Regions from separate parts of the Cellulomonas palmilytica genome, predicted to be linked through region 1. Evidence: riboswitches for the same ligand, from Rfam matches in the RefSeq annotation. Region 1 holds a riboswitch; each other region holds the start of a gene.

Region 1 (9,683 bases):
CGAGGCCGTCGACCTGGCCCGGCTGCGCGAGGAGACCGGCGTCACCGCGGGCGTCGTGCACGACAAGCTCTACCTGCCTGGCCTGGTCAAGCTGCGCCGGCTCGTCGACGAGGGGTTCTTCGGGCGGGTCCTGTCGCTGCGCGGCGAGTTCGGGTACTGGGTGTTCGAGGGCGACCACCAGGGCGCGCAGCGCCCGTCGTGGAACTACCGCGCCGAGGACGGCGGCGGCATGACCACCGACATGTTCTGCCACTGGAACTACGTGCTCGAGGGCATCCTCGGCACGGTCCGCACCGTCACCGCGACCACCGTCACGCACATCCCCACGCGCTGGGACGAGCAGGGCCGCGTGTACGACGCGACCGCCGACGACGCCGCGTACGCGATCTTCGACGTCGTCACGCCCGGCGGCGACCCGGTCGTCGCGCAGATCAACTCCTCGTGGGCCGTGCGCGTGCACCGCGACGAGCTCGTCGAGTTCCAGGTCGACGGCACGCACGGCTCGGCCGTCGCGGGGCTGCGCCGCTGCGTCGCGCAGCACCGCGCGCACACCCCCAAGCCCGTGTGGAACCCGGACCTGCCCGTCACCGAGCCGTTCCGCGAGCAGTGGCTCGACGTGCCCGACAACGGCGACCTCGACAACGGCTTCAAGCTGCAGTGGGAGGAGTTCCTCGCGGACGTCGCGTCGGGCCGCCCGCACCGGTACGACCTGCTGTCCGCGGCGCGCGGCGTACAGCTCGCGTCGCTCGGCCTGCGGTCGTCGGCCGAGGGGCGCCGGCTCGACGTCCCGGAGATCGTCCTGTGAGCACCGACGCGGCTCCCGACCTCTCGCGCCTGTCCCTCAACACCGCGACGACGAAGCGGTGGACGCTCGCGGAGGCGGTCGCCGGGGCCGCGCGCGCCGGGCTCGGGGCCGTCGGGCTGTGGCGCGACCGCGTCGACGAGATCGGCGCGGAGCGCGCCGCGAAGATCGTCGCCGACGCGGGCCTGCGGGTCTCGTCGCTGTGCCGCGGGGGCTTCCTCACGGCCGACGACGAGCGCGGGCGACGCGGGGCGCTCGACGACAACCGCCGCGCCGTCGAGCAGGCCGCGACGCTCGGCACGCGCGAGCTCGTCATGGTCGTCGGCGGCCTGACCGCCGCCCCCGGACCCGAGGCCGCCGCGTCCCCGTACCCCGCGGGCGCCGCCGCCGACCCGGCGCGCGACCTCGTCGCGACCCGCGCGCGCGTCGCCGACCGCATCGCCGAGCTCGCACCGTTCGCCGCCGAGCACGGCGTGCGGCTCGTGCTCGAGCCCCTGCACCCGCTGTTCGCCGCGGACCGCGCGGTCATCAGCACGCTCGGCCAGGCGCTCGACCTCGCGGCACCGTTCGACCCCGCGGTCGTCGGGGTCGTCGTCGACACCTACCACGTGTGGTGGGACCCGGACCTGGCGCGACAGGTCGCCCGCGCCGGGGCGCAGGGGCGGCTCGCGGGGTACCAGGTGTGCGACTGGGTGCTGCCGCTGTCCCCGACCGCGCTGCGCTCCCGCGGGCACGTGGGCGACGGGTACGTCGACTTCGCCGCGATCACGTCCTGGGTGCGCGACGCCGGGTACACCGGCGACGTCGAGGTCGAGATCTTCGCCGAGACGGTGTGGGACGCACCCGGCGACGAGACCGTCGCGACGCTCGTCGAGCGCTACGTGCGGCACGTGCTCCCCTACGTGTAGCGGAAGGGGCCCATATCAACCCCAGGGGCGACTCGTCGACCATCTCACCTGCCGCAGCCGGTACGGGCGTCCTGGCGGTGCGACGTGACCTCGTCGTCGACGGCCCGGACGGCCACGACCGCCGACGACATCCTCGCGAGAGCCGACCGTCAGACGACCTCAGAGACGACCCGCTGGACGCCGAGGCTCGCGAGGACTCGCTCCCGGGCTCCACGGCGCGGTCCCGTGTCGCACATCAGCCGGCCTTCGGTGAGCACGACGACGCGGTCCGCCAGCGCGAGGGCCTCGTCGACGTCGTGCGTGACCAGGACCGTCGCGACCGGGCGGGCCGCGCGCACCTCGCGCACGAGCGCGTGCGCCTCGCGGCGGGTCAACGCGTCGAGCGCCGCGAACGGCTCGTCGAGCAGCAGCAGGTCCGGGTCGCGCGCGAGCGCGCGGGCCAGCGCGACGCGCTGCGCCTGACCCCCGCTGAGCGTGCCCGCACGCTGGTCCGCCACGTCCGCGAGACCGACCCGCGCGAGCGCCGCCACCGCACGCGGGCGGTCGGCGCGGCGCACGGGTGCGTCCGCGAGCAGCACCGTGCGCCACGTGCGCTCCCACGGCAGCAGGCGCGGCTCCTGGAACACCACGCCGACCCGCTCGGGGCGCACGAGGACGTCGGCGTGCGCAGCACCGTCCAGCCCGGCGAGCACCCGCAGCAGCGTCGACTTGCCGCACCCGCTGCGCCCGACGACCGCCACGAGCTCGTCGGCGCCGACGTCGAGGTCCAGCCCCGCGAGCACGGGCGGCGCGCCGTCCGCGAACACGCGGTGCAGCCCCCGTACCCGGACCGCCGCAGGCGCCCGCGACACGGCCCGGTCCCGGGTCGGCACGGTCACCCGCGCACGTCGTGCCACGCGCGCGACACGTCGACCGGCTCCGCGAGCAGCCCCTCCTCGACGTACAGCTCGGCGACGCGCGCGAGCTCGGCCGCGAGGTCCTCGTCGGCGTACGCGAGCCGCGGCGTCGCCAGCGCGGTGAGCCCCGCGACGACCGCGTCCGACGCGCCCGCGTCCCGGTAGGCGTCCGCGAGCGGCGCGGGGTCGGCGGCGAGCGCGTCGGCCTCGGCCGCGAGCGCGTCCACGACCGCGCGCACCACGTCCGGGTGCGCGTCGACGAAGTCCCGCCGCGCGACGTGCACGCTCGCGTTGTCGGAGCCCAGGTCCCGCGCGAGCGCGACCGTGCGCGCGCCGTCGACCTGCGCACCCACGAGGTACTGGTCCCACGTCGCCCACGCGTCGACCTTGCCCGCCGCGAACGCCGCCGCCGCGTCCGGCGGGGCCAGGTAGACGGTCTCGACGTCGTCCGGCGTGAGGCCCGCGCGGCGCAGAGCGAGGCGCAGCAGGTACTCCCCCGTGCCGCCCTGGTTGACCGCGACGGAGTGCCCCGCGAGGTCGCCGACGTCCGCGATGCCGCTGGCGGGCGTCGCGACGATGCCCTGCGTGTCGCCGTCGGTGCGCTCCACCGCGACGACGACGAGGTCCGGGTCGCCCGCGAGCGCCGCGACGACGGCCGTGGTCGAGCCCGACGTGACGTCGACCCGGCCCGCGGCCATCGCCTCCGCCGCGGGGGCGAACGCCGCGAACGGCTCGGTGGTCTCGGCCCGCGCGCCGACGCTCGCGACGGCCTCGTCGAGCGTGCGGTCGCCGGCCGCGAGCGTCAGGAGGTTCTGCGTCGTGAGGACGCCCACGCGCACGGGCACGTCGGGCGGCGCGGTCGTCGTGGTGCTGTCCGCGGTCGCGGCGCACCCGGCGAGGGCGGCCGCGAGCGCGAGCGCGGCGAGGGCGCGAGGTCGGACGCGGGTCAGGGGGGATCGGGTCAGGCGTGCTCGGGTCATGGGTGCTGGGCTCCAGGGGTGACGGACGCGAGGGTCGGGGTGGACGTGGTCGGGGTCGTGGGCGTGGCGGACGGATGGCGCCCGACGACGGGCGGCGGCTGCAGGAGGCGTTCGAGCGCGCGGACCAGGGCGTCGGTGACCAGGCCGAGCGCCGCGTAGACGAGCACGCACAGCAGGACGACGTCCGTGCGCGCGTACGTCCGCGCGTCGGTGAGCAGCGCGCCCACGCCCTCGGCGGCGTTGACGCTCTCGGCGACGACGAGCGCGACCCACGCGGTGCCGAGCGCGAGGCGCAGCCCGACGAGCACGGCAGGCAGCGCCGCGGGGAGCAGCACGCGCGTCGCGGTGCGACGCCGGCCCAGGCCGTAGGCCGCGGCGAGCTCGCGCAGCCGCGGGTCGACGCCGCGCACGCCGCCGACGGTCGCGAGGTACGTCGGGACGAGCGCGGCGACCGCGACGAGCAGCACCTTGGGCGGCTCACCGAGACCGACCCAGACGACGAGCAACGGTGTGACCGCCGTGAACGGCACGGCCCGGACGGCCTGCAGGGGCCGGTCGACGACGTCGTGCGCGATCCCCGACAGCCCCGCGAGCAGCCCGAGCAGCAGCCCGACCGCGACACCCGCTCCCGCACCGACGGCCACGCGCGTGCCGCTCACCGCGAGCGCGGCGGGCAGCGAACCGTCCGCGACCAGGTCCCACGCGGCCCGGAGCACCGCACCCGGCGCGGGCAGGACGTGCGGGTCGAGCCGCCCGCTCGCACCGACGACCGCCCAGGCGGCGAGCAGACCGACCGTGCTGAGCCACGGCCGCCACGCGCCCGGGGGCCGCGTCACGAGAGCGCCGCGCGCTCGTCGGACACACGGTCGTCGGGCACGCGCCCGTCGGACACAGGGTCGTCGGACACGCGGTCGTCGGGCACGCGGTCGTCGGACACACGGTCGGCGCCCACGCCGAGGCCGGCGAGGACCGTGCGCGTGACGCGCTCGTCGGGGACGCCGGGCGTGCGCGGGCGCGGGTCGTCGACCGCGATCTCCTGCGCGACGACCGCGGGGCGGCCGGACAGGCGCACCACGCGGTCGCCGAGCGTGACGGCCTCCCCCACGTCGTGCGTGACGAGCAGCCCGGTCCACCGGTGCGCGGCCCACGTCGCGGCGAGCCACAGCTGCGCGTCGAGGCGGGTGAGCGCGTCGAGCGCGCCGAACGGCTCGTCGAGGAGCACGACGTCCCGGCCCTGCAGCACGGTGCGGGCGAGCGCGGCGCGTTGCCGCATCCCGCCGGACAGCTCGTCGGGCCGCGCGTCCGCAAAGGACTCCAACCCGAACTCGGCGAGCACGTCGCGGGCGCGGGCGCGCGCGTCACGTCGTCGCACGCCCTGCACGCGCAGGCCGAGCGCGACGTTGTCGCACACGGTGTGCCAGGCGAACAGGTGGTCCTGCTGCGGCATGAAGGCGGTGCGCGCGGGCGTGCCGGTCACGTCGAGCCCGCCGACGAGCACGCGGCCCCGGTCGGGTCGCAGCAGTCCCGCGACGACCGACAGCAGCGTGCTCTTGCCGCACCCGCTGGGCCCGACGACGCACACGAGCTCGCCCGGTCGCACGCGCAGGTCGACGCCGCCGAGCACCGGCAGCGGACCGCGCGCGCCGGGGCGCGCGACGTGCACGTCGCGGACCTCGAGCTCACGCACGGGCCACCGCCCGCGGGTGCGCCCACGGCACGGTCACGCGCTCGAGCAGCCACGTCAGCCCGTACAGGGTCACGCTGACGAGCGCGCACAGTGCGACGGCCGCGAGCACCAGGTCGGTGCGGAACGCCGCGCGCTGCATGTTCATGTACGTGCCGAGGCCCCGCACGGCGCCGACGTACTCGGCGAACACCGCCCCGACCACCGCGTACGTGACCGCGATGCGGAGCGCCGTGAAGAACCGCGGCAGCGCCCCGGGCAGGCGGACCCAGCGCAGCTGCTGCCACCGCGAGGCGCCCATGCTCGTGAGCAGCGCGGTCGCGCCCGGGCCGGCCGCGCGCAGGCCCTCGACCAGCCCGACGACGAGCGGGAAGAACGTCACGAGCGTCACGACGAGCACCTTGGGCAGCAGCCCGAACCCGAACCACAGCACCACCAGCGGCGCGAGCGCGACCACGGGGATCGTCTGCGACGCGACGAGCACGGGAACGATCCCGCGCCCGACCGCGGGCACCAGGTCGACCAGCAGCGCGAGCGCCCACGCGACCAGGACCGACACCCCGAAGCCCGCGGCGGTCACCCCGAGCGTCGCCGTGGTGTGCTCTGCCAGGACGTCGCGGTGCGCCCACGCCTGCTCGGCCACCCGACCGGGCGTCGGCAGGAGCCGCGGGTTCGCGACGCTGAGCGCCGCGACCTGCCACACCGCCCCGAGCACCGTCAGCACGAGCAGCACCGGCAGCGCCCGCGCGGCGCCGCGGGTCACGGCTCCCCCAGCAGGCTCGTCGTGAACGTGGTCGACCAGTCCGGACGCTCGGCGAGCGGCTCGCCGTCCGGCCCCGCGAGGATGCCCGCGTCGAACAGGAAGTCCCCGTAGCCGGAGACCTGGTCGAGCGTCATGGTGCCGACCGAGCCGTCGTCGGCGCGCAGCCAGTCGGCGGACAGCATCCGCTGGCTCTGCGTCACCAGGTCTGGGTCGGCGAACGCGTCCGGGTTCTGCTCGACGAGCAGCGCCGCGGCCTCGTCGGGATGCTCCGCCGCCCACGCGTACCCGCGCTGCAGAGCCCCGACGAACGCGCGCGCCGCCTCGGGCTCGTCGGCGACCCACTGCCGCGAGGCGTCCACCACCACGGCGTACGCGTCCGGGAAGCCGTGGTCCGTGTACTCCAGGTAGCGCATGGGCGTGCCCGCGCGCTCCGCCTCGATGCCCTCCCACGCGACGTACGGGATGGTGAAGTCCGCCTCGCCCGCGTACAACGCCTCGTACGCCGACGAGCCGAGCACGACGGTCGTGAACTCCCCCGTCCCGCCGTCCGCGCGGATCACCTCCTGCAGGAGCGGGACCTCGCCGGGCGTGCCGAAGCCCGCGTACGTCAGGCCGTCCAGGTCGCGCGGGCTGGTGATGCGCTCGTCGTCGGCCCGCACGCCGATCGCGGTCGCCCAGTGCTGCAGGACCGCGAGCACCGCGACGACGTCCGCGCCGGCGGCCTGCGCGATGAGCGACGAGTCGTGCGTGCTGATCCCCGCCTCGGCGGCGCCCGCGTCGACGAGCTGGTCGGGGGCGGTGTCGCTGTACGGCAGCACCTGCACGTCCAGCCCCGCCTCGGCGAACATGCCGCGGGCGATCGCCACGTACAGCCCGGTGTGGTTGGTGTTGGGCGTCCAGTCGAGCGCGAACCGCACCCGCGTGAGCCCGTCGTCGTCGCCGCGCGACGGGCCGGCGCACCCGCCGACGACGAGCGCGAGGGCGACGAGCAGCGCGCAGCCGCGCGCCCGGAAGGTGGTGCGAGACATCGGGACCTCTGTTCAGCAGCAGGAGTGGGAGCACGCCCGTGGCGCAGGTGGCCTCGCGCACGGCGAAGCACCCGCGCACGGCGCGCAGGAGAACCACCCGCGGGATGCGGGTGCGGATGCCGGGGCCGGTCGGTAGTCCGCCGGTCGGTGGTTCGCCCGTCGGCGGTTCGCCGGTCGGTGAGCGGAGCGCGGGACGCGAACGTCCGCGCGGGAGAGCCGGCGGGGTTACGCGCGCGGGTGGGCGTGCTCGCGGGGTGCCCGGTGGGGGCGGGGCGTGCGGTGCGGACGCATGCGGGTCATGCGCGACATCCCTTCGCTAGTGCTACCTAGATCAGGTTCGACGGGTGTGATCTCAGCCGCTCGATGCGGCACCCCGTGTCACGGAACGTGCTCACCGTAGTCCGGTTCGCCCCCGTCGACGACGTCCCTGTCCACCCCTCGGATGTGCGCTCAGCCGACGCTCAGCCGACCGTCTGCCGGCCGTCAGCCGGCCGTCAGCCGGCCGTCAGCCGACATTGCCGTGGTCGCGGAAGTCGCGCCAGACGTTCTCGAAGAAGTCGTCGTCCTGCGGCAGGGGGCGCCGCGGCCGCCAGCGGAACACCGGCTCGCCGGCGGGGTCGTCGCTCGCGCGTCCGACGACCGCGTGCCACCCGTCGAGGGTCCGGGCGTGCGCGTCGGGCGTCGCGGGCGGGCGCCAGGCGGACTCCTGCACCTCGTCGTCGAGCGCGCCCTCGTCGAGGCGGAAGCGGAACACCTCGGGCAGGTCGAGCTCGTCGTCGGACCGGGGGCCGTACCCGACGCGCGGCAGCTCGCCCGCCGGGTCGGAGTACAGGACGGACCCGCGCGAGCGTCCCCCGTGCGCGACGTAGTCCGCCATCGCGGACAGGTACACGTACGCGGCGGTGAGGGTGTCGCGGACGAGGAACACGCGGTTGACGGAGCGGCGCGACGACGGGTCGGCGCTCACGGTCCGCTCGTACTCGGTGAGCCAGGCGTGCACCTGGTCGAGCGCCTCGTGGATGGACTTCTCCGAGCGGACGGGCCCGGCCTTGGCGCTCATGAGCTCCTGCACACGGCGCAGCAGGTCGCCGGTGTCCTCGTCCCACCCTGCGGCGGCCCGCCCGGCCGCGGCGGCGACGAGCCCGGTCGCGGCCGCCTGGACCGGCGCGGCAGCCGCGGCGAACCGGTCGAGCGCGACGGGCGCGTCCCTGCGCCGCGCGGCGATCAGCTGCGCGGCGCGGGTCGCCCCGACCTGCCCGCTGTTGAGCGCCGCGCCACCCGGCCGGTAGACGCCGTGCGCGCCACCGGCCTCGCCCACGGGGAACAGCCCGCGCACGTTCGACTCCCACCACGCGTCGACCACGAGCCCGCCGTTGTTGTGCTGCGCGCACACGTCGACCTCGAGCAGGTCGGTCTCGAGGTCCACGTACGGGTTCTTGCGCAGGTAGAACTGGTACGCGGGCTCGTTCATGCGCCGCAGCCGCTGCACCGGGGTGCCGAACAGCACGCCCGCGCGCTCCAGGTAGTCGCGGGCCTCGGGGCTGAGCGCGGCGGGGTCGAGCTCGTCGCGCACGGGGTTGCGGCGGAAGTCGAGGAACACGCGCCGCCCGCGCAGCACGGTCTCGCGGTAGACGAGCAGGTCGACGAGCGACGAGCCGTCGCGCGCCTTGCGGACGTCGAACGGCCACTGGTAGCCCTTGAGGAACACCAGGCCGAGCAGCCGCCCGTAGTCGCCGATCGCCTCGGTGAGGAACTCGCGCTCGTCGCCGCCGTCGGCGTCCGTCGACACGAACCGCGGGATGACCTGCATGTACGTGCCGGACACGTTCCACCGCGGGTGCGTCGAGGCGAGCCCGAACTGCCACTCGGTGAGGTTCTTGCCGTGCACGCCCGCCCGGTACGCCGCGCCGGAGGCGCCCCACTGCCCGTGCGGGAACACGCGCGTCGCGTACATCCCCGCGGGGCCGCCGGTCGCGTAGACCACGTTGGTGCAGCGGAACAGCAGGAACGGCGACTGCTCGCCGTCGTGCCGCACGTCGGTCCGCAGGACGAGCAGCCCGACGACGGCGCGCCCGCCCGGCGCGTCCGCGGCGGGGACCGTCACGAGGTCGACCACGCGGCACTCGTCGAAGACGCGCGTGCCGTTGCGGTGCACCTTCGCCTCGAGCCGCTCCACCATGGTGCGGCTCGTGTACGGACCGACGGACGTGGCTCGTCGGCGCGGGTCGTGGTCGGTCTTGTAGCCGACGAACTCGCCGTACCGGTTCTGCGGGAACGGGACGCCCAGGTCGCACAGCCGCAGGAACCCGCGCGCGGACAGCGCCGCCTCCGCGAGCGCGTTGTCGCCGTCCATCGCGCCGCCCGCGAACAGCGTCTGCGCCATCTCGTGCACGGAGTCGCCGTCGCCGCCGCTGAGCGTGAGCTTGTAGTACGTCTGCTTGTCGGAGCCCGCGTTGCGGGACGCACCCGCGTTGACCTTGTCGGCGACCATGACGACGTCGTCCTGGCCGAGCTCCCACAGGCGGTCGGCGGCGCAGAACCCGGCCGAACCGGTACCGACGACGACGGTGTTCGCGGTGACGACGGGGACGTCGGTCTCGCCGATGCGGACGAGCACGGGGT
Region 2 (9,683 bases), 1.7 Mb from region 1:
ACGGCGTCGTGGTCTCTCGCTCCGCGCGTCGGCGGCCCGCACCGCACCACGACGCGCCCAGGAGGCCCCCGCATGACGACATCCCCGGACGTCCGCCCCGCATCCCGTCCGCTCACGGAACCCGTCGGCACCGTCGTGCCGTCGCAGGTCCCGACGCACTGGTACAACCTCGCGGCGGACCTGCCCGAGCCCGCACCGCCCGCGCTGCACCCCGGCACGCGTGAGCCGCTCGGACCCGACGACCTCGCGCCGCTGTTCCCGATGGCGCTCATCGCGCAGGAGGTCAGCACCGAGCGGTACGTCGAGATCCCGCAGACCGTCCGGGAGATCTACGCGCTGTGGCGACCGTCGCCGCTGATCCGCGCGCTGCGCCTCGAGCGCGCCCTCGGCACGCCCGCGACGATCTACTACAAGTACGAGGGCGTCTCCCCGGCGGGCTCGCACAAGCCGAACACCGCGGTCGCGCAGGCGTACTACAACGCGATCGAGGGCACGACGAAGCTCACGACCGAGACGGGCGCCGGCCAGTGGGGCGCGTCGCTGTCGTTCGCGTGCTCGCTGCTCGGCCTGCAGTGCGAGGTGTGGCAGGTGCGCGCGTCGTACGACGCGAAGCCGTACCGCCGCATGCAGATGGAGACGTACGGGGGCGTGTGCCACCCGTCGCCGTCGGACCTCACCGAGGCGGGGCGCGCGATGCTCGCGGCCGACCCGGACACCACCGGGTCGCTCGGCATGGCCATCTCGGAGGCCGTCGAGGTCGCCGCGCAGGACCCGGACGCGCACTACGCGCTCGGCTCGGTGCTCAACCACGTGCTGCTGCACCAGTCCGTGATCGGTCAGGAGGCGCTCGCCCAGCTCGACGAGATCGGCGCGAGCGCCGACGTCGTGTTCGGGTGCGCGGGCGGCGGGTCGAACCTCGCGGGCCTCAGCTTCCCGTTCATCGGCCGCAACCTGCGCGAGGGCACGTCGACGCGCGTCGTCGCGTGCGAGCCCGCCGCGTGCCCCTCGCTCACGCAGGGCGAGTACCGGTACGACTTCGGCGACGTCGCCGGCCTGACGCCGCTGCTCAAGATGCACACGCTCGGCAAGGACTTCGTGCCGCCGCCCATCCACGCGGGAGGTCTGCGCTACCACGGCATGGCGCCGATGGTGTCGCACGCGCTCGAGCTCGGGCTCCTCGAGGCGATCGCCGTCGACCAGGAGACCGCGTTCGCGGCGGGCCTCGAGTTCGCGCGGGCCGAGGGCATCATCCCGGCCCCCGAGTCGACGCACGCGGTCGCCGGGGCGATCGCGCACGCGCGGGCCGCGACGACCGACGAGACGATCGTCATCGGGCTCTCGGGCAACGGCGTGCTCGACCTGCCCGCGTACCACGACTTCCTCTGACGCTCTCGCGCCGTCGACGCCTCGACGACGAGCGGCCCGGGTCCTGCGGCCGGGCCGCTCGTCGTGTCACGCCACGGGCACGGCGTCCGCCGACGAGCGTGCGAGCGTGCCCGGCACCGCGGGGTCGTCCTGCACCTGGGTAGCCGGATGCGGCGCGGTGCCGACCTGGGCGAAGAACGCGACCTCGTGCTCGCAGGAGACGGCGAGCACGTGCCGCATCCGGGCACGGCCCGCGGCGTCCAGCGGGCGGGCGGCGGCGTCGGCCAGCTCGCGTGCCCGTACCGCCAGTTGGGCGAACTCGGTGTCGCCGTACGTCCCGAGCCAGTCGCCGTACGGGTGGGTCGCGAGATCCGCCGACAGGTGTGTGACCCGGGCACGCAGCTGCGCCCCGAGGTCGGCGTACACCCAGTAGCACGGGAGCACCGCCGCGACGACGTCGGCGTACGACCCCGTCGCCGCGACGGCGAGCAGGTGGTCGACGTACGCGGTCGTCACCCGCGACGGCCCCGCGACGCGGACCGCGCGCCGTCCGGCCCGCGCGAGGCGCTCGTCGTGCAGCCGTCGCTCGACGTCGAGGCACGCGGCGGCCCCGCGCGCGAAGAACGCCTGGCCCTCCCCGTCGGGCGCTAGCTGGCTCGCACGCGCCAGGACGCGCGAGTAGTCCGTGAGGTACAGCGCGTCCTGCCGCACGTAGTCCTCGAACCGCTCGGCAGGCAGCGTGCCCTCGACGAGCGCCCGCACGAACGGCAGCTCGGCCGACCGGCGCGTCGCGTCGGCGACGCGACCCGCGACGTCCGCCGTGAAGGCGCGCGCACCCAGACCGGGCGCGTGGTGCAGGTGGTCGACCGGGCCGTGCCCCGAGCCGACCTGCAGGCCCTCGCCCGCGGCGATCGCACCCGTGAGCCACCGCTTCGCCTCGCGGACCGTCTCGGGCCAGCCGTCACGCACGGGCCGCAGCGCCGCGACCGCGGCCGACAGCGAGCAGCCCGTGCCGTGCGTGCTCGTCGAGACGACGCGCTGCGCCGCGATCTCGACGACCTGGCCGTCCGGGCCGACCAGCGCGTCCGGGCTCGTCGACCCGCCCAGGTGCCCGCCCTTGAGCAGCACCGTGGTCCCGGACCCGCTCGCGAGCCGGTGGGCCTGGTCGAGCGCGTGCGCCCACGTGCCCGCGGTCGGCTCGTCCACCAGCACCGCCAGCTCGGGCAGGTTCGGCGTGACCAGGTCCGCACGCGCCACCAGCGCGCGCACCGCGGCCTCGGCCTCCGGCTCGAGCAGCCGGTCCCCGCTCGTCGCGACCATGACCGGGTCCAGCACGACGACGGGCCGACGGCCCGCGGCGCGCTGCCGGTCGAGCCACGCCGTCACCTCTGCCGCGACCTGCGGCGTCGCGAGCATGCCGATCTTCACCGCGTCCACCGACACGTCGTCGCTCACGGCGTCGAGCTGCGCGCGCAGGAAGTCCGGCTCCGGTACGTGGACCGCGCGCACGCCCCGCGTGTTCTGCGCGACGAGCGCCGTCACGACGGCCATGCCGTAGGCCCCGTGCGCGGCGAACGACTTGAGGTCGGCCTGGATCCCGGCGCCGCCGGTCGGGTCCGTGCCGGCGATCGACAGCGCACGCACGCGCGAGGCGGTCACCGTGCACCCGCCGACGCCGACACGACCACCGGGCTCGCGTTCCACGCCGCGACGAGCGCCGCGGCCGCGGCGGACGGGTCGGGGGCGGAGCAGACCGCGGAGACCACCGCGAGCCCTCGCGCCCCCGCAGCGCGCACCGCGTCGACGTCGTGCACGTCGAGCCCGCCGATGGCCACGACCGGCAGGTCGGTGCACGCCACCGCCGCGGCGAGCCCGTCGAGGCCGAGTGCGACGGCGGCCTCCGGTTTGGTGGGCGTGAGGCGCACCGGGCCGGCGCCGATGTAGTCGATGAGGTCGGCCGGGACCGCGCGCACGTCCTGCGGCCGAGCCGCCGAGACCCCGACGACCGCGTCCGGCCCGAGCAGGGCGCGCGCGTCGGCGGCCTCGAGGTCCCGCTGGCCCACGTGCACACCGTCGACGACGGCGCCGCGGGCCCGCGCCGCGAGCACCACGTCCACGCGGTCGTCGACCACGAGGCGGGCGGGCCCGGCGATGCGGACCGCGTCCGCCACGGCGACCGTGAGCGCGACGAGGTCACGCACGCCCGTGCGCGTCGCGCGCACCTGCACGACCCCGACGCCCGCCCGCACCGCGTCGGCCGCGACGTCCGCCGGGGCGCGCCCCGCCGCCGCGCACACGTCGGCGTCGAGCACCAGGTACGGCCCGCCGGGGAACGCGGGGCGCCGCACCGTCCCGGTCACGCTCGTGGCTCCCGGCACGCCCGCCACGCGGCTCACGCGGGGGCCCCGACACGCTCGTCGGCGGGCACGGGCTCCACCGTCAGCCGGTCGCCCAGCCCGACGACGTGCTCGGGCCGCAGCCCGTAGAGCTCGTCGAGCAGCGCGACCTGGAACGAGGCCGGTCCCCGCGCGGCGAGCGCGGCACGCTCGGCCGCGACGCCGAGCACGAGCGACGCGCCCACGGCCGCGGTCAGCGGGTCGGCGACCGCGGCGAATGCCGCCGCCAGCCCGCCGAGTGCGCACCCGGCACCCGTGATGGCGGTCAGCAGCGGGTCCCCCGCCGAGACCCGCACCACGGTGTCCCCCGCGACGACGAGGTCGACCGCACCCGACACCGCGACCACGCCGCCGGTCGCACGCGCGAGGCGCACCGCCGCGCCGTACGCGTCGTCGACCGTGTCGCGCGCGTCCACACCACGGCCCGACGACGCGAGGCCCGCGAGCGCGCGGACCTCGCTCGCGTTGCCGCGCACGACCGTCGGCCGCGCGGCGAGGAGCTGCTCGGCGAGCTGCGTGCGGACCGACAGCACACCGACCGCGACCGGGTCGAGCACCCACGGCACCCCCGCCCGGCGCGCCGCTGTCACCGCCGGCTCGAGGCACGCGCGCAGGTCCGGGCCGGGCGTGCCGAGGTTCGCGAGCACCGCGCCCGCGACGCCCGCGAGCTGCTCGGCCTCCCCCGGGACCGCCGTCATCGCGGGCGACGCGCCCGCCGCCAGCAGCGTGTTGGCGACGAGGTTCGTCGTCACCTCGTTCGTGAGGCACTGCACGAGCGGCGTGCGCGAGCGCAGGGCCGCGAGCGCCTGCGCGGCGTCGGCCGCGATGCCGTTGCGGCTCGGGCGACGGGCGCCGACCTCGTCGGGGCCGGCGGCGGAGCGGCCGGCAGGAGGGCAGGACGGAACGGCAGACGTCATGGAGACGACATCCCTTCGCTAGTACGAACTAGATCAGGTTCGGCGGGTGTGATCTCAGCCCTGCGCGCAGGGCACCCCGTGTCAGTGCGGCCAGGCTAGCGGTGCCGTGTCCTGTTCGTCCGCCCCGCGACCGCCCAGTGGGACGGCGCACGACGAGGGCGCCCGGCCGGAGGTGGTCCGGCCGGGCGCCCTCGGGTGGTGCGGTCAGCGCATCACGGCTTGGGCTTCGGGTGCGGGTGCCCGCCCTTCGGGTCGACCACGAGCCGCTCGCTCGCGGAGGCCTTCGAGTAGCCGCTGTCGCCGGCGTACGTCGCCGTGACCTTGACGGTCTTCGTCACCTTGGCGAGCGTGAACGTCGCCGTGCCACCGCTCAACGTCCCCAGGTAGGTCGTCCGGCCCACCTCGAGCGCCACCGTGCCGCCCGGCGCCGGAGCACCCGGCGCGCCCGCGACCGTGACGGTGACGACCGGTGTGCTGCCCTTGGTCACCGTCCAGCTCGGGGTCGTCAGGGTGATCGTCGGTCGCGCCTGGGTGACGGTGAGGGTGACCGGCTTCGAGGTCGACGCCTCGACTCCGGGCGCGCCCCCGTAGACGGCGGTGAGCGAGTGCTTGCCGACCGCGAGCGTGCGCGGGAGCACGACGGTCGCCGTCGCGGTGGCCGGCTTCGGCCTGCCCTTGCCGGACGTCGCGCTGCCCGGTCCCTCGGGCACGAGCGTCCCGGCCCCGAGCACCTCCTGACCTTCGCGGATCTGGACGACGCCCGTGGGCACGGCCCCGTCCGCCTTCACGGTGACCTTCGCCGTGACGTGGCCGCCGAAGGCGACCTTGTGCGGCGTGACCTCGAGCACCGTGGTCGACGACGACGTGGTCACGATCGTCACCGACAGGGTCCCCGTCGAGGCGTCGTGCCGGTCGTCGGTCGGGGTGAACACGGCGCGCAGGTCGTGCGAGCCCGCCCCGAGCTGCACGTCGAGCGTCGCGACGCCGCCCCGGACCGCCACGGTCCCGAGCCAGGTCGTGCCGTCCACGAACGTGACGGTGCCGACGGCGGCCTCGGGCGAGACCGCTGCGTGCAGCGTCTGCGTCGCGCCCGCGACCGGGTCGCCGGTCATCGTGAGCACCGTCGTCGTCGGCGTGGCCGCCTCGACGGTCAGCGGGACGTGCACCGTCGTGCCGCTCGGCGCCGCGACGAGCGTGAGCTCGTGCGCACCCGCCGAGGTCCCGACCGGGATCTGCACCGCGACCGTGGCCGCACCGCCGGTGACGGCGACCTCACCGATCGACTCCCCGTCGAGGCGGACGTCGAGGCTCGTGTTCTGCGGCGAGCCCAGGCTCGTGAGGTCGAGGCGGGACACCCCGAGGTCGACCGAGTCCCCGGCCGCGACCGTCGACGGCAGGCCGGACACGGCGACCGCGTGCCGCGCGAAGTCGGGCGACAGGTCGGGGTGCGACTCGAGGAACGCGATCCACGCGTCGCGGTCGACGAGACCCGAGTCGCGCGTGTCGGTGCCCTGCGTGAACACCCGGAAGTTGTCGCCGCCCGTCGCGAGGAACGAGAACGTGCCGACGCGGTAGTCCGCCTCGGGATCGAGCGGCTCGCCGTCGATCGTCACGGACGTGATGCGGCTGCCCTCCGGCAGGGTCGCGTCGTAGGTGTACGACACGTTGTCGGACAGCCCGAGCTGCAGGTACGCGCGTGACGGCACGTTGCCGTCGGCGTCCCGCTGCCACTGCTGGTTGAGCATCGTGAGCAGCTGCTCACCGGTCAGCGTCGTCGTCCAGAGGTTGTTCACGAACGGCAGCACCGCGTTCGCCTCGGCGAACGTGACGATCCCGTCGGTCTCCTCGGCACCCGACCTCGCGTAGTACAGCTCGTTGCGCAGACCGCCCGGGTTGACGACGCCGATCTGCGCGCCGCCCAGCCGCTCGTCGGCGAGCGTGTCCCGCAGCGCGTTCGCGACGAGGTTGCCGAGCGTCGACTCGCTCGCCCGGTCGTCGCGACCCGTCGACGGCAGCGGGCCGGAGCCCACGTAGACGCCGTCGACGTACGAGCCGCCCGTGTACGCGGTCGTGATGTCGGCCGTCACCGACCCCACGGGCTCGCTCCCGATGACGTCGGCGAACGCGATCGCCTCGTCGACGATCGCCTTGACCTGCGCGACGCGCGGGTAGGTCGCGATCAGCGTCTCGTCCGCGGTGGTGACCCGCGCGACGTTCTCCTCGGTGTGCGACACGACCTCGTCGGTCGCCGGGTCGTAGGTCAGGACGACCTTGCCGAGGAACTCGCCGTACGAGCCCGTCTGCACGATCGGACGGGTCTTGCCGGCCACGCCGGGGACGTCGCCCGCCCACGCGTACTGCTTGTGGGTGTGACCCGTGAAGATCGCGTCCACCGCCGCCGAGGTCTCGGTGACGATCTCCGCGAACGCGCCGCCTGCGGCCACCTCCTCCTCGAGCGTCGAGCCGTCGGGCGTGCCCGAGCCCGCGCCCTCGTGGTACTCGGCGACGATCACGTCGGCCTCGCCGTTGCTCTCGTCACCGTCCGTGAGCTGCGCCGCGACGCGGTTGACGGCCTCGACCGGGTTCCCGAAGTCGAGGTTCGCGATGCCCGCGGGCGTCACGAGCGCCGGGGTCTCCTCCGTGATCGCGCCGATCACCGCGACCGTCACGCCGTCCATGTCGAACGTCGTGTACTCGTCCAGCGCGGGCGTCGTGGTGCCGTCGAGGTACACGTTCGCGCCGAGGTAGGCCCACTGCGCGTTGCGTGCGCCGTCCGGGCCGATCACGCGGTCGGTCAGGTCCGCGTAGCCCTGGTCGAGCTCGTGGTTGCCGACCGCGGAGGCCGTCAGCTCGAGCGCGTTGAGCACGTCGATCGTCGGCTGGTCCTTCTGGACCGCTGACGCGAACAGCGACGCGCCGATGTTGTCGCCCGCGGACAGGAACGCGACCGGTCCGGCCGCCTCCGCACGCAGCTTCTCGACGGTCCCGGCGAACTTCACGGTGTTCGACGAGGTGACGCCCGCGGTCGTCACCGACTCGATGCGCCCGTGGTAGTCGTTGATGTTGAGGAACGTCAGGTCGAGCGGACCGCCGTTGCTCTCACCGGCGCTCAGCCCCACGAGCACCGGGTCGTGGTCCGACGAGCGGTACTCGTCGTCCGCGTAGAACAGCGCCCCGTGGTAGTTGTACCGGCTGTACTCGAGCGCGATGGACTCCTCGGCGTTGATCTCCCACACGTCGGCACCCGTGGCCCGTTCGAGCGCCGCCTCGTTGAGCAGCACGTGGTCGAGCGATCCCGACAGCCCGCCGAACGAGTACGAGTACTCCCCCGGCGCGAGCTCGGCGGCCGCGTCGGTGTAACCCGCGTCGTACAGCACCTTGAGCGGGTCCTCGAGCGTGTAGGCGTTGAAGTCGCCCACGAGCGCGACCGCCTCGACGTCGCCCCGGATGTCCGCGACCCAGTCCCGCAGCGCGGTGGCCTGCGCGACGCGCGACGCGTTCGACGCGCCCTGCCCGTCGCCGGAGTCCGCGTCGCCCGGCAGCGGACCCGCCGAGCCCTTGGACTTGAAGTGGTTGACCGCCACGAGCACCGGCTCGCCGCCGCCGACGGGCGCGAACGCCTGGGCGATCGGCTCGCGCGCGTTCGCGAACGCCTCGCCGGAGCCCGACAGCGTGCCGAGCGCACGCGAGTCTCCCACGCGCTCGACCGCGGTCGGCTGGTAGATCAACGCGTTCGTGATGACGTCCATCTCGCCGACGGGCGGCAGGTCCGACGACGACGGCACGAACGCCCAGCGGTCCTCACCCGCGGCGTCGTTGAGCGCGTCGACGAGCGTGCCGAGCGCCTCGTCGTCCACGCCGTCGACGACCGCCGAGTTCTCGATCTCGAGCAGTCCGACGACGTCCGCGTCGAGGTCGTTGATCGCGGTGACGATCTTGGCCTGCTGACGCGCCAGGTCCTCGGGGTCCCACGCGCCGCGCGGGTCGCACCCGGTGTCGACGGTCACGGGGTCGCCCGTGCGGTCGGTGTACGGCACGCAGCCGGACGTGGTCGCGCCGAGCGTCGTGAAGTAGTTGAGGACGTTGAACGACGCGACGGTCAGGTCGCCGCCCACGTCACGCGGCAGCTCGGTGCGCGTGTTCTCGAACGTCACGGGGCCGTCGGTCGGGCCGACGAGGGGCTGCGTCGGGTCGAGCTTCCACGCGTTGTTGAGGTACGTGACGACGACCGGCTCGTCGAACGTGACCGACGCGCCGACGCGCACCGGGTTCGTCAGGGACACGTACGGCGGCACGCGCGACTGGTTGGCGGACGAGAGGTAGTTCGTCGTCGCGCCGTCGTCGAGCACGACGCCGCGCGCGGCGTTGTCGTCCTTGACGGCCTGGACCGCGGCGGTGTCCTGCGGGTCGGCGACCTCGGTCCACTGCAGCAGCGGGGTGGTGCCCGTCGCCAGGCCGACCTCGCCGTACTGGTTCGTCGAGAACGTGTTGGAGACGGTCAGGTCGCCGGTCGGGGCGAACAGCATCGACTCGATCGCCTCGCGCGCCGCGGCGGTCGCCGGCCACGCGCCCGTCAGCGGGGTCACGGTCGCGTCGGAGTCGAGGATCTCGAGGTCGGCGGCGCTCGTCACCGTGATCTCGGTCAGCCCGTTGAACTCGCTCACCGCGCCCGTGACCCGCACCTCGTCGCCGATCGTCACGAGGTCGTCGGTGCTCGCGGAGTAGACGAACAGGCCGTCGGACGCGGTGCGCTCCCCGAGCGTCCCGCCGGTCCCGGCGGTCTGGATCACGTAGCCGTCGCGCCCGCCGGTCGGGTAGGCGGCCGTCACGACGCCCTGCGTGGTGACGGTGGCACCGACGTACGGCGAGGCCGCACCCGTCCCCTGGATCTCCGCGATGGTGAGCGGGCCCTCGGGGTCCGGGTCGCCGCCGCCGTCCGACTTCTGCGGGGTCGGCGCACCGACCGTGAAGTCGGCGGCGTTGTCCGCGGTGTGCGTGTGCTCCG
Region 3 (9,683 bases), 350 kb from region 1:
CGAGCAGGCCGTCGCGCAGCTCGACCACGCGGTCGGCGAGCTGCGCGAGCTCCGGGTCCTGGGTGGCGACGACCACCGCGGTGCCGGTGTCGCGCGCGACGGCGACGAGCAGCCCGAACAGCGCGAGCGCACGCCACGAGTCGAGGCCGGCGGTCGGGTCCTCGGCGAGCACCACGCGCGGCCGGTGCACGAGCGCGCGCGCCACGGCGGCGCGCTGGCGCTGACCGAACGACACGGCCTCGGGCAGCAGGTCCGCACCGGCGCCGACGAACAGGCGGCCGAGCAGCGCCGCGGCGCGGTGCCGGGCCTCCGTGCCGGGCACGCCCATGCGCAGCAGCGGGAGCTCGACGTTCTGCACGAGCGTGAGCTCGGGGAGCAGGTCGTCGTCGGGGAAGACGAGGCCGAGCGCGCTCAGGCGCGTGGCGGCGAGCTCGTGCGGGCGCAGCGACGCGAGGTCCCGGCCGTCGAGCCGCACGCGACCGCGCACGGGGTGCACGAGCCCGGCGAGCGCCTGGAGCATCGTGGTGGTGCCGGAGCGGGCGGGCCCGAGCAGCGCGACGGCCTCGCCGTCGGCGACCTCGAGATGGGCACCGCGCAGCTCGGCCGGTGATCCGGTGCGTGCGACCAGGTCGCAGGCGGACAGCACGGACATGGCGCCTCGCAGCGTTGCGTCGGGGGTGGCCGGGGTTCGTGGGGAGAGCCGGCCGCGGGTACGCCGAGGTCCGACGACCCGCTTGGGTGGCATCTTGTCGTCCGACGCGCGGAGATTTGTCCGAATGTAACGATTAAGTCGGCCGGAAACGGTCTCTACGCCCGTGCGAGAGCCGATACCAGGCGTCCCAGGGGTCCCGGCGCGTCGCGCAACCGGCGCGTCGGCGCGAGGCTCATCGGCAGCGCGACCGCCGCGGCCGTGAGCACCCACGCCGAGTAGTCGATGCCCAGGAACAGCCAGATGCTGCCGTGCATCACGGCGACCGCGAGCACGAACAGCGCGCGCGTCCGGCGCCACGCGAGCCACAGCGGCGCGGTCAGCTCGAGCAGCAGCGCACCCGTCGCGAGCGCGCTCGCGACCACCACGTGGTCGGCCACCCACTGCGCGAGCCCGTCCGCGTGCGGCGAGACGCCCTGCCGCAGCACCCACGTCATGTTGTCCGACAGCGCCCACCCGACGCCCGAGTGCCGCAGCTTCTGCACACCCGTGAGCCAGTAGACGAGCGCGAGCGCGGCCAGCGCCGCGCGCGGCGGCCAGCCCCACGCGACCGCCCGCCGGTGGTCGTGGCCCGGCCTCGGCAGGCTCGCGAACAGCAGCGGGACACCCACCCACACCGTCAGGACGTCGTTGTGCAGGACCTTGCCCGACGACCCCCACAGCGCGCACAGCACCGCGTAGCAGGCCCACGCGACGACGAACCCCGCGTGCGCGCGGCGCCGCGCGAGCACGAGCCCCACCCCGCCGACGCCCAGCACGGCGAGCGCGACCGGCAGCCCCGCGGGCAGCGCGTCCGGCAGCCACGAGACGACCGTCAGGCCGTCGGTCAGCGCGGCGGGCCGGTCGGCGATCGCGGACCAGTCGCGCGTCACCAGGCGCAGGCCGATGACGAGCGCGACGAGCGTGTGCACCTCGCGCAGGCGGTAGCCGCGCCCCGGTGCGGTGAGCCGGCGGTCCAGGGTCCCGACGACCGCGCGCAGTCGCCCGCCCCGAGGGCGCTGCCCGGAGGTCGCCGGGGCGGGGCCCGTCGGGCCGGCCGGGCTCGTCGGGTGCGTCGGGTTCGTCGGCGTCGTCGCGTCGGCCGTCACAGCGTCACCTCCGCGAGCACCGTCGTCGTGCCGTGCGGGCGGCGCTCGCGCGTCGTCGGGTCCATCGTCCAGCGCGTGCGCTCGACCGCGACCGACGCGTACCCGGCCGGGTCCAGACCCGCGAGCCGCAGCCACGCGACGGCCTTCTCCCGGCGCACGCCGGTGGGCAGGTCGCGCAGGTCGACGAGCTGGTGCGAGGTCGCGACGAGCGGCTCGGAGCCCGGCATCGGCACCGGCACGCGCACGCCGTCGACGGTGGTCGCGACGAGCACGGTCGACGCGCCCTCCGCGGTGCGCACGGTGCTGAACAGGCGGAACGCGCTCACGGGCCACACCTCGGCCTCGACCAGCGCACCCAGGGCGATGACGCCGAGCACGCCCCACGTGACCGCACGCGCGCGTCGTCGTGCTCGTACGTCCTGAGACCTGCTCACCCGTCCCCCAGCGTCCGCGCCCCGCCCCCCTCGGGCAGCCGGCACGAACTCTGCCAGAAGGGGCACATCGTGCGGGCGCGTTTCGCGCCCCGACCTGCTCACACGACCCCGCCCGTGCGCTGCGGGGAGGTCTGCCCGCCGCTCGTCGTCCCGGTGGGGGTGGTTGGATGGCGGGGTCCGGACGAGCGGGTGGGACGAGCGAGGCGAGGGGTCGCAGGTGCGCGGGCGCGGCGAGGGGCACACCGAGGTCGTCGTCGTGGGCTCTGGCCCGAACGGGCTGGCCGCGGCGGTCACGTGCGCGCGCGCCGGGCTGCAGGTCACCGTCCTGGAGGCCCAGAGCACGAGCGGCGGCGGCGCGCGCACGCTCGACCTGGGGCTCGCCGACGGCGTGGTGCACGACATCTGCTCGGCCGTGCAGGCCATGGCATGGGCGTCGCCGTTCTTCCGCGGCTTCGACCTCGCGGCGCGGGGCGTCGAGCTCCTGACGCCCGAGGTGTCCTACGCGCAGCCGCTGCCGGGCGGGCGCTCGGGGATCGCGTACCGGGACCTGGACCGCACGGTCGACGCGCTCGGCGCGGACGGGCCCGCGTGGCGGACGCTCGTCGGACGGCTGTCGGAGCAGTGGCCGCACGTGGTGCGCATCGCGCTGGGCGACAAGCGCCACCTGCCGCCCGGGCTGCTGCCGGGCGGCGTGCCGACCGCGGCGGCGTTCGGGCTCGCGGTGCTCGAGCAGGGCACGCGCGCGTGGGACCGCCGGTTCTCCGGCGACGTCGCGCCCGCGCTGCTCACCGGCGTGGCGGCCCACGCGAGCACGCCGCTGCCGTCGCTCGCCGCCGCCGGCACCGCGCTGCTGCTGGCCTCGCTCGCGCACGCGGGCGAGGGGTGGTCCATCCCGCGCGGCGGGTCGCGTGCGATCACCGACGCGCTGCGCGCCGATCTCGAGGCGCACGGTGGCCAGGTCGTCACCGACCACCCCGTGCGGACCGCCGCGGACCTGCCGGGCGCGCACGCCTACCTGTTCGACACGAGCCCGCGCACGGTCGTCGACGTGCTCGGCGACCGGCTGCCCGACCGTGCGCGCCGAGCCCTGTCCGCGTTCCGGTACGGCGACGGCGCGAGCAAGGTCGACTTCGTGCTCTCCGGCCCGGTGCCGTGGACGGACCCGGAGGTCGCGCTCGCGGGGACCGTGCACCTGGGCGGGACGCGTGCCGAGATGGCGGCGGCCGAGGCGCAGGTCGCGCGCGGTCAGCACCCCGAGCGCCCGATGACGCTGCTGAGCGACCCCGCGGTGGTCGACCCCGGGCGCGTCGTCGGCGGGCTGCGGCCGCTGTGGACGTACGCGCACGTGCCCGCGGGCTCCGACGTGGACGTCACCGAGGCGGTCACCGCGCACGTCGAGCGGTACGCGCCGGGGTTCCGCGACGTCGTCGTCGCGAGCCGGTGCGTGCCCGCCGCGCGGATGGCCGAGCACAACGCGAACTACGTGGGCGGCGACATCGCGGCCGGCGCGATCACGATGTGGCAGATGGTCGCCCGGCCCACGCCGCGGCCCGACCCGTACGCGGTCGGGCTCGACGGGGTCTACCTGTGCTCGTCGTCGACCCCGCCGGGGCCGGGCGTGCACGGGCTCGGCGGCTGGTTCGCGGCGCGGCGCGCGATGCGCGACGTCTTCGGGATCACGACGGTCCCGGACCTGCGGCCCTGACGGCGCAGGTCGCGGGTCAGTCCGTCAGGTCGGACTTCACGGCGAACCGCGCGGTACCGCGCGTCGCGAGCGCGCGGGCGACCGCCACGGCGGCACCCGAGAGTGCCGCGGCGACGAGGATCTCGGCGAGCTGCGAGTCGCCCGGGTCCTCCGCCTTGGGCGGCTTGTGGCCGCGCGCGGCCTTCCAGGTCTGGTTGATCGCCTGGTTCGCCAGCCACGCGGCTGCGGCCGCCGTGGCGAGTCCGACGATCTTCGCGAGCATCGGTGTCGAGGGCTTGGCTGCCATGGACGCCGACGCTACCGCCCGCGGGCCGGGCGTGCGCGCTCCACGTGGGACTCCTCGACGCGCCGGCTGAGCCGGACGGTCGCGTCCGTCGCCTCGGGCGACCACGACGAGGTCGGCTACGACGTGATGCTGGACGACGCCGACACGTTCGCGCTCGGGACCCTGACGAGCACCGCGCGCGCGACGTCCTGGACGTCGCTGCCCACGGGCGGACGCTCGTACGGGCCCAGCGCCCCGGCGAACGTGAGCGTCACGCCGCAGCTGCCGCGCGTGGACGCCACCGTGTCGCAGACCACCCCGGACCCCGTGGTCGTCGGCCAGGCGGTCGCGTACGCGGTGGTCCTGACCAACGCGGGCAGCGGGCCGGCCGCGTCGGTCGAGCTGACCGCGACCCTCCCGACGGGATGGCAGTACGTCGACGGGAGCTCGACCGTCCAGGTCGGCGCCGCGGGCGCGGTCGCGCTGGACGACCCGACGGGCACGAGCACGCTCACCTGGTCGGACGTGCTGCCCGCCGGCGTACGGCTCGACGCGGGAGCCTCCGTGGTGCTGCGCTACCACGCGACACCGACCTCGGCCGCCGGGTCCGCGAGCGGGTCGGCCGCCGCGCACACCACGGTCGTGGCGGTCACGCACGTGACGGACCCCGCGGGCGGTGACTCGTACGACGGCGGCCGGGGCGAGTACCGCGGCACGGGGAGCTCCGCGGCCGCGGGCGCCTCGGCGACGTGGTCGGCCGTGGTGACCAACCACGGCCCGTCGGTCTCGCACGGTTCGGCGGCCGACCCGGTCGTCGTCACCGTGACGCTGCCCGAGGGCCTGTCCGTGACGACGCTGCTGGAGACGGGCGTGGTCTGCGCGGTGTCCGGCCGGACGCTGACCTGCGAGCGCCCGTGGGACCTCGCGGTCGGTGCGTCGGTGGGCGTCGACGTCACGGGCCTCGTCGACGCGACGCTGCTCCCGGCGGACGGCCCGCTCGTCGTGACCGCGGAGGTCACGCCGGCCACCGGCCAGGGCGACGACGCGCACGACGACGAGGACGCGACGAGCACGGCCGTCACGCACGCCGAGTCGCTCGGCATCACCACGACGGTCGTCGACGCGCTCGTCGCGGGCGGGACCGGGACGTTCGGCGTCTCGGTCCGCGACGACGGCCCGTCGGCCGCGCACGGCGTCGTCGTGACCGCCGACCTGCCCGCGGGCCTGAGCTACGCCGGTGGCGTCTCGTCGGACGACGACTGGACGTGCTCGGGCACGACGAGCGTCGTGTGCGCGCTCGACGGCGTCCTCGGCGTCGGTGCGAGCGCGGCCTCGTCGTTCACGTTCGACGTGGCCGTCGCGTCCGGCGTCACGGGCGACGTCGTCACCACGGCGGTCGTCGGGTCGCGCTGGCAGGGCGACCAGGACGACGACGAGGTCACGACGACCGTCACCGCGCACGCCGAGCTGAGCCTCGCGACGGCCGTCCTGACCGCGCCGGTCGCCGGCGGCACGGGCGTGTACCGCGTGCAGGTCGCGAACCGCGGCCCGTCGGACGCGCGCGACGTCGTCGTGACGGCCACGCTGCCCGCGGGGCTGACGTCCGCAGTGGACGTCGCGGACGTCGCCGCCGCGTCGACGGCGGACTGGGAGTGCTCCGGCACGTCCACGGTCGTGTGCGCGCTCGACGCCCCGCTGGCCCCCGGCGAGGTCGCCCGGCTCGACCTGCGGGTGTCCGCTGCCTCGTGGCTGACCGGCGACGTCGTCGTCACCGCGACCGTGTCGTCCTCGACGCCCGGCCTCGACGGCAGGGCGGCGTCGGCCACCGACCGGCACACGCTCCACGTCGAGGCGCCCGCCGACCCCGCCGACCCCGCCGACCCCGTCGACCCCGTCGATCCCGCCGACCCCGCCGCGCCCGCCGCGCCCGTCGACCAGGCCGAGCCGGTCGACCGTGCGCCGCTCGCCGTGACCGGTGTCGAGGTGGCGCTGCTCGCGCTGCTGGCGCTCGGCCTGGGCGTCGGCGGTGCCGGCGCGGTCGTCGTAGCACGCCGCCGCGAGGGGCGTCCCGCCTTCCGGGAGTGACGCACGTGCCACCCGCGCCCGCAGGTCGACCCCGCGGGCGCGGGTAGCATCGACCCCTGAACGACAGGGGAGCGCCGGGTTGGCACCAGGGCGCTGAGAGTGCGGGACAACCGCAGACCCTCGAACCTGATCCGGGTGATACCGGCGTAGGGAGTCGGGACTTCTCACCTCCGCCCCGTCGTGCCGGGGTGCTCGGTGCGACGGGCCGGTGGACCCCTCCTCGCAGACGACGCCAGGAGGCACCACCCCATGACCGGTCCGACGGTGCGCCGCACGCGCGCATCCCGACCCACCCGCCGCACGGCCGCGCTGCTCGGCGGTCTGCTGGTCCCCGCCCTCGTCCTCGCGGGCTGCTCGCTCACGGACGACGACCCGCAGGCGGGCGCCCCGACGCCTCCCGGGAGCTCCGGGACCGCCGGGGCCACCGCGTCGCCCGAGCTGGGCGGCACCGTCACGCTCGTCACGCACGACTCGTTCGCGCTGTCCGACGGCCTGCTCGAGAAGTTCACCGAGGAGACCGGCGTCGAGGTCGAGGTCGTCCAGCCCGGCGACGCCGGGGCCCTGGTGAACCAGCTCGTGCTCACCAAGGACGCGCCGCTCGGCGACCTGGTGTTCGGCATCGACAACGCGTTCGCGTCGCGTGCCCTCACCGAGGGGGTCGTCGAGCCGTACCGGTCGCAGGGCGACGCGGCCGCCGACGCGCTCGGCTTCGCCGTCGAGGGCGACACCGACGGTGCGCTCACCGCGGTGGACTTCGGCGACGTGTGCCTCAACGTGGACGACGCGTGGTTCGCGAAGCACGACGTGGAGCCGCCGACGACGCTCGACGACCTCACGAAGCCCGCGTACAAGGACCTGCTCGTCGTGCCCAACGCCGTGACGTCCTCGCCCGGGTTCGCGTTCCTGCTCGCCACGGTCGGCGCCAAGGGCGACGCGTGGCCGCAGTACTGGGACGAGCTCGTCGACAACGGCCTCAAGGTCGCCGACGGCTGGTCCGACGCGTACTTCACCGACTTCTCCGGTGGTGGCGGCAACGGGCCGCGCCCCATCGTGCTGTCCTACGCGTCGTCGCCGCCCGCGACCGTGCCGGACGGCGCCGACGAGCCGACGACGTCCGCGCTGCTCGACACGTGCTTCCGCCAGGTCGAGTACGCGGGCGTCCTCACGGGCGCCCGGAACCCCGCGGGCGCGCGGGCGCTGCTCGACTACCTGCTGTCCTACGAGGTGCAGGTCGACATCCCCGGCTCGATGTACATGTACCCCGTCGCGTCCGAGGTCGTGCTGCCCGCCGGGTGGACGCTGTGGGCGCCGCTCGCCGAGCACCCGTTCGAGGTCGCACCGGCCGAGATCGCCTCCAAGCGTGACGTCTGGCTCTCGACGTGGTCGCAGACCGTGATCGGCTGACATGACCGCGACGACCGCACTCCCGCGCCCCGTGCGCGACGCACCGGACGGGCCCGCACGCCCGTCGACCGGTGCGCGCGTCCGGGGCGCGGGCCTCGGTCGTGGGGCGGCGTGGACGGTCGCGGCGCTCGTGCCGCTCGCGTTCCTCGTCGTGTTCTTCGCCTACCCGGTCGCCGTGATGGTCGGGCGGGGCTTCGTCTCCGACGGGCGGCTGGACCTGTCCGGGTTCGCGGACGTGTTCGCGCGGCCCCGCACGTGGCGGATCATCGGGCAGACGCTCGCGCAGGCCGGGGTCGCGACGACGGTGAGCGTGCTCCTCGGCGTGCCAGGCGCCTACGTGCTCTACCGGCGCCGGTTCGCGGGGCGCGCCGCGGTGCGCGCCCTGGTGACCGTGCCGTTCGTGCTGCCGACCGTCGTCGTCGGCGTCGCGTTCCGGTCCCTGCTCGTCGAGAACGGGCCGCTCGGGTTCCTGCACCTCGACGGGACGTTCGCCGCCGTCGTCGCGGCCCTCGTGTTCTTCAACTACGCGATCGTCGTGCGCGGCGTCGGCGGCATGTGGGAGCGCCTCGACCCGCGCGCCGAGCAGGCCGCCCGCGCACTCGGCGCGACGCCCTGGCGCGCGTTCCGGACCGTCACGCTGCCCGCGCTGACACCCGCGATCGCGTCCGCCGCGTCGCTCGTGTTCCTGTTCTGCGCCACCGCGTTCGGCACGGTCCTCGTGCTCGGCGGCCTGCGTTACGGGACCGTCGAGACCGAGATCTGGGTGCAGACCACGCAGTTCCTCGACCTGCGCGCCGCCGCCGTGCTGTCGGTCGTGCAGCTCGTCGTCGTCGTGGCCGCCCTGCTCGTCGCCAACCGCGCGCGCGGGCGTCGCGAGCGCGCGCTCCCGCTCGCGAGCCCCGAGACGGCCGTGCGGCCCCTGCGCCTGCGCCGTCGCGCCGGGGAGCCACGAGACGACGGCCTCGGGCTCGAACGCGCCGCGGCCGCCGTCACCGCGCTCGTCGTGGCGCTCCTCGCGCTCCCGCTCGTCAACCTCGTCGTCCGCTCGCTGCGCGTCGGCGACGGGTGGGGGCTCGACCACTACGTCGCGCTGTCGAGCGTGCGCGGCGGCGTCACCGTCACCGTCTGGGAGGCCGCGCTCACGTCGCTGCGCACCGCGGTCGACGCGACGCTGCTCGCGCTGCTCGTGGGCGGGCTCGTCGCGCTCGTCGTGTCCCGCCGCCCCCGCCGGCCCGCCGCGCGCCGCGCCGTGGCCGGGATGGACGCCCTGTTCATGCTGCCGCTCGGGGTGTCCGCCGTGACCGTCGGGTTCGGGTTCCTGCTCGCGATGCACCAGCCGTTCGGCCTCGACCTCGACCTGCGCCGCTCCCCGCTGCTCGTGCCGATCGCGCAGGCCGTCGTCGCCGTGCCGCTCGTCGTGCGGACCGTGCTGCCCGTGCTGCGGGCCATCGACCCGCGTCTGCGCGAGGCCGCGGCGACCCTCGGCGCGGCACCCGGACGCGTCCTGCGCTCCGTCGACCTCGCCCTGGCCGGTCGCGCGCTCGGGCTGGCCGTCGGGTTCGCGTTCGCCGCGTCGCTCGGCGAGTTCGGCGCGACGGCGTTCCTCGCGCGGCCCGACCGGCCCACGCTGCCCGTCGTGATCTTCCGGCTCATCGGCCGGCCCGGGCCCGAGTCCTACGGCGCGGCGCTCGCGGCGTCCGTGGTGCTCGCGCTGCTGACCGCGAGCGTCGTCGCGGTGTGCGAGCGGCTGCGGCGCGCGGGAGAAGGAGGCGAGTGGTGACCACCGAGAGCACCGAGACGACGAACGTCCCGACGGGCACGGGTCCGACGAGTGCCGCGCGCCCGGCGGGGGCCGCGGGCCGCGCCCGCCCCGGTGCATCGACCGGGCTCGGCGTGCGCGACGTCGTCGTGCGCTACCCGTCCGCGCGCCGCCACCGACCCGGCACGACGGCAGTCGACGGTGTCCGCCTCGACGTCGCCCGCGGCGAGGTGC

The links. A riboswitch is a leader RNA that binds a small molecule or an ion and turns the genes downstream of it on or off. The one in region 1 is predicted to bind thiamine pyrophosphate.
Region 2: it holds a riboswitch for thiamine pyrophosphate, as region 1 does, so the genes downstream of both, thiM (hydroxyethylthiazole kinase) here and F1D97_RS00740 (ABC transporter substrate-binding protein) in region 1, are expected to answer to the same signal.
Region 3: it holds a riboswitch for thiamine pyrophosphate, as region 1 does, so the genes downstream of both, F1D97_RS02490 (thiamine ABC transporter substrate-binding protein) here and F1D97_RS00740 (ABC transporter substrate-binding protein) in region 1, are expected to answer to the same signal.

The regions. Positions count from the first base shown of each region.
Region 1 is NZ_CP062221.1:135,922-145,604, forward strand. It holds gene F1D97_RS00705 (Gfo/Idh/MocA family protein) at 1-805, shown strand, start outside; gene F1D97_RS00710 (sugar phosphate isomerase/epimerase family protein) at 802-1,710, shown strand; gene F1D97_RS00715 (ABC transporter ATP-binding protein) at 1,860-2,588, opposite strand; gene F1D97_RS00720 (NrtA/SsuA/CpmA family ABC transporter substrate-binding protein) at 2,585-3,586, opposite strand; gene F1D97_RS00725 (ABC transporter permease) at 3,583-4,422, opposite strand; gene F1D97_RS00730 (ABC transporter ATP-binding protein) at 4,419-5,273, opposite strand; gene F1D97_RS00735 (ABC transporter permease) at 5,266-6,033, opposite strand; gene F1D97_RS00740 (ABC transporter substrate-binding protein) at 6,030-7,061, opposite strand; TPP riboswitch at 7,353-7,447, opposite strand; gene F1D97_RS00745 (FAD-binding protein) at 7,567-9,683, opposite strand, start outside.
Region 2 is NZ_CP062221.1:2,288,142-2,297,824, reverse strand. It holds gene F1D97_RS10450 (TrpB-like pyridoxal phosphate-dependent enzyme) at 73-1,386, shown strand; gene thiD (bifunctional hydroxymethylpyrimidine kinase/phosphomethylpyrimidine kinase) at 1,453-3,024, opposite strand; gene F1D97_RS10440 (thiamine phosphate synthase) at 3,021-3,761, opposite strand; gene thiM (hydroxyethylthiazole kinase) at 3,758-4,678, opposite strand; TPP riboswitch at 4,672-4,767, opposite strand; gene F1D97_RS10430 (ExeM/NucH family extracellular endonuclease) at 4,891-9,683, opposite strand, start outside.
Region 3 is NZ_CP062221.1:487,625-497,307, reverse strand. It holds gene F1D97_RS02530 (ABC transporter ATP-binding protein) at 1-652, opposite strand, end outside; gene F1D97_RS02525 (hypothetical protein) at 808-1,797, opposite strand; gene F1D97_RS02520 (hypothetical protein) at 1,794-2,231, opposite strand; gene F1D97_RS02515 (phytoene desaturase family protein) at 2,449-3,936, shown strand; gene F1D97_RS02510 (DUF4235 domain-containing protein) at 3,953-4,222, opposite strand; gene F1D97_RS17400 (DUF11 domain-containing protein) at 4,349-6,286, shown strand; TPP riboswitch at 6,342-6,456, shown strand; gene F1D97_RS02490 (thiamine ABC transporter substrate-binding protein) at 6,536-7,690, shown strand; gene F1D97_RS02485 (ABC transporter permease) at 7,692-9,470, shown strand; gene F1D97_RS02480 (ABC transporter ATP-binding protein) at 9,584-9,683, shown strand, end outside.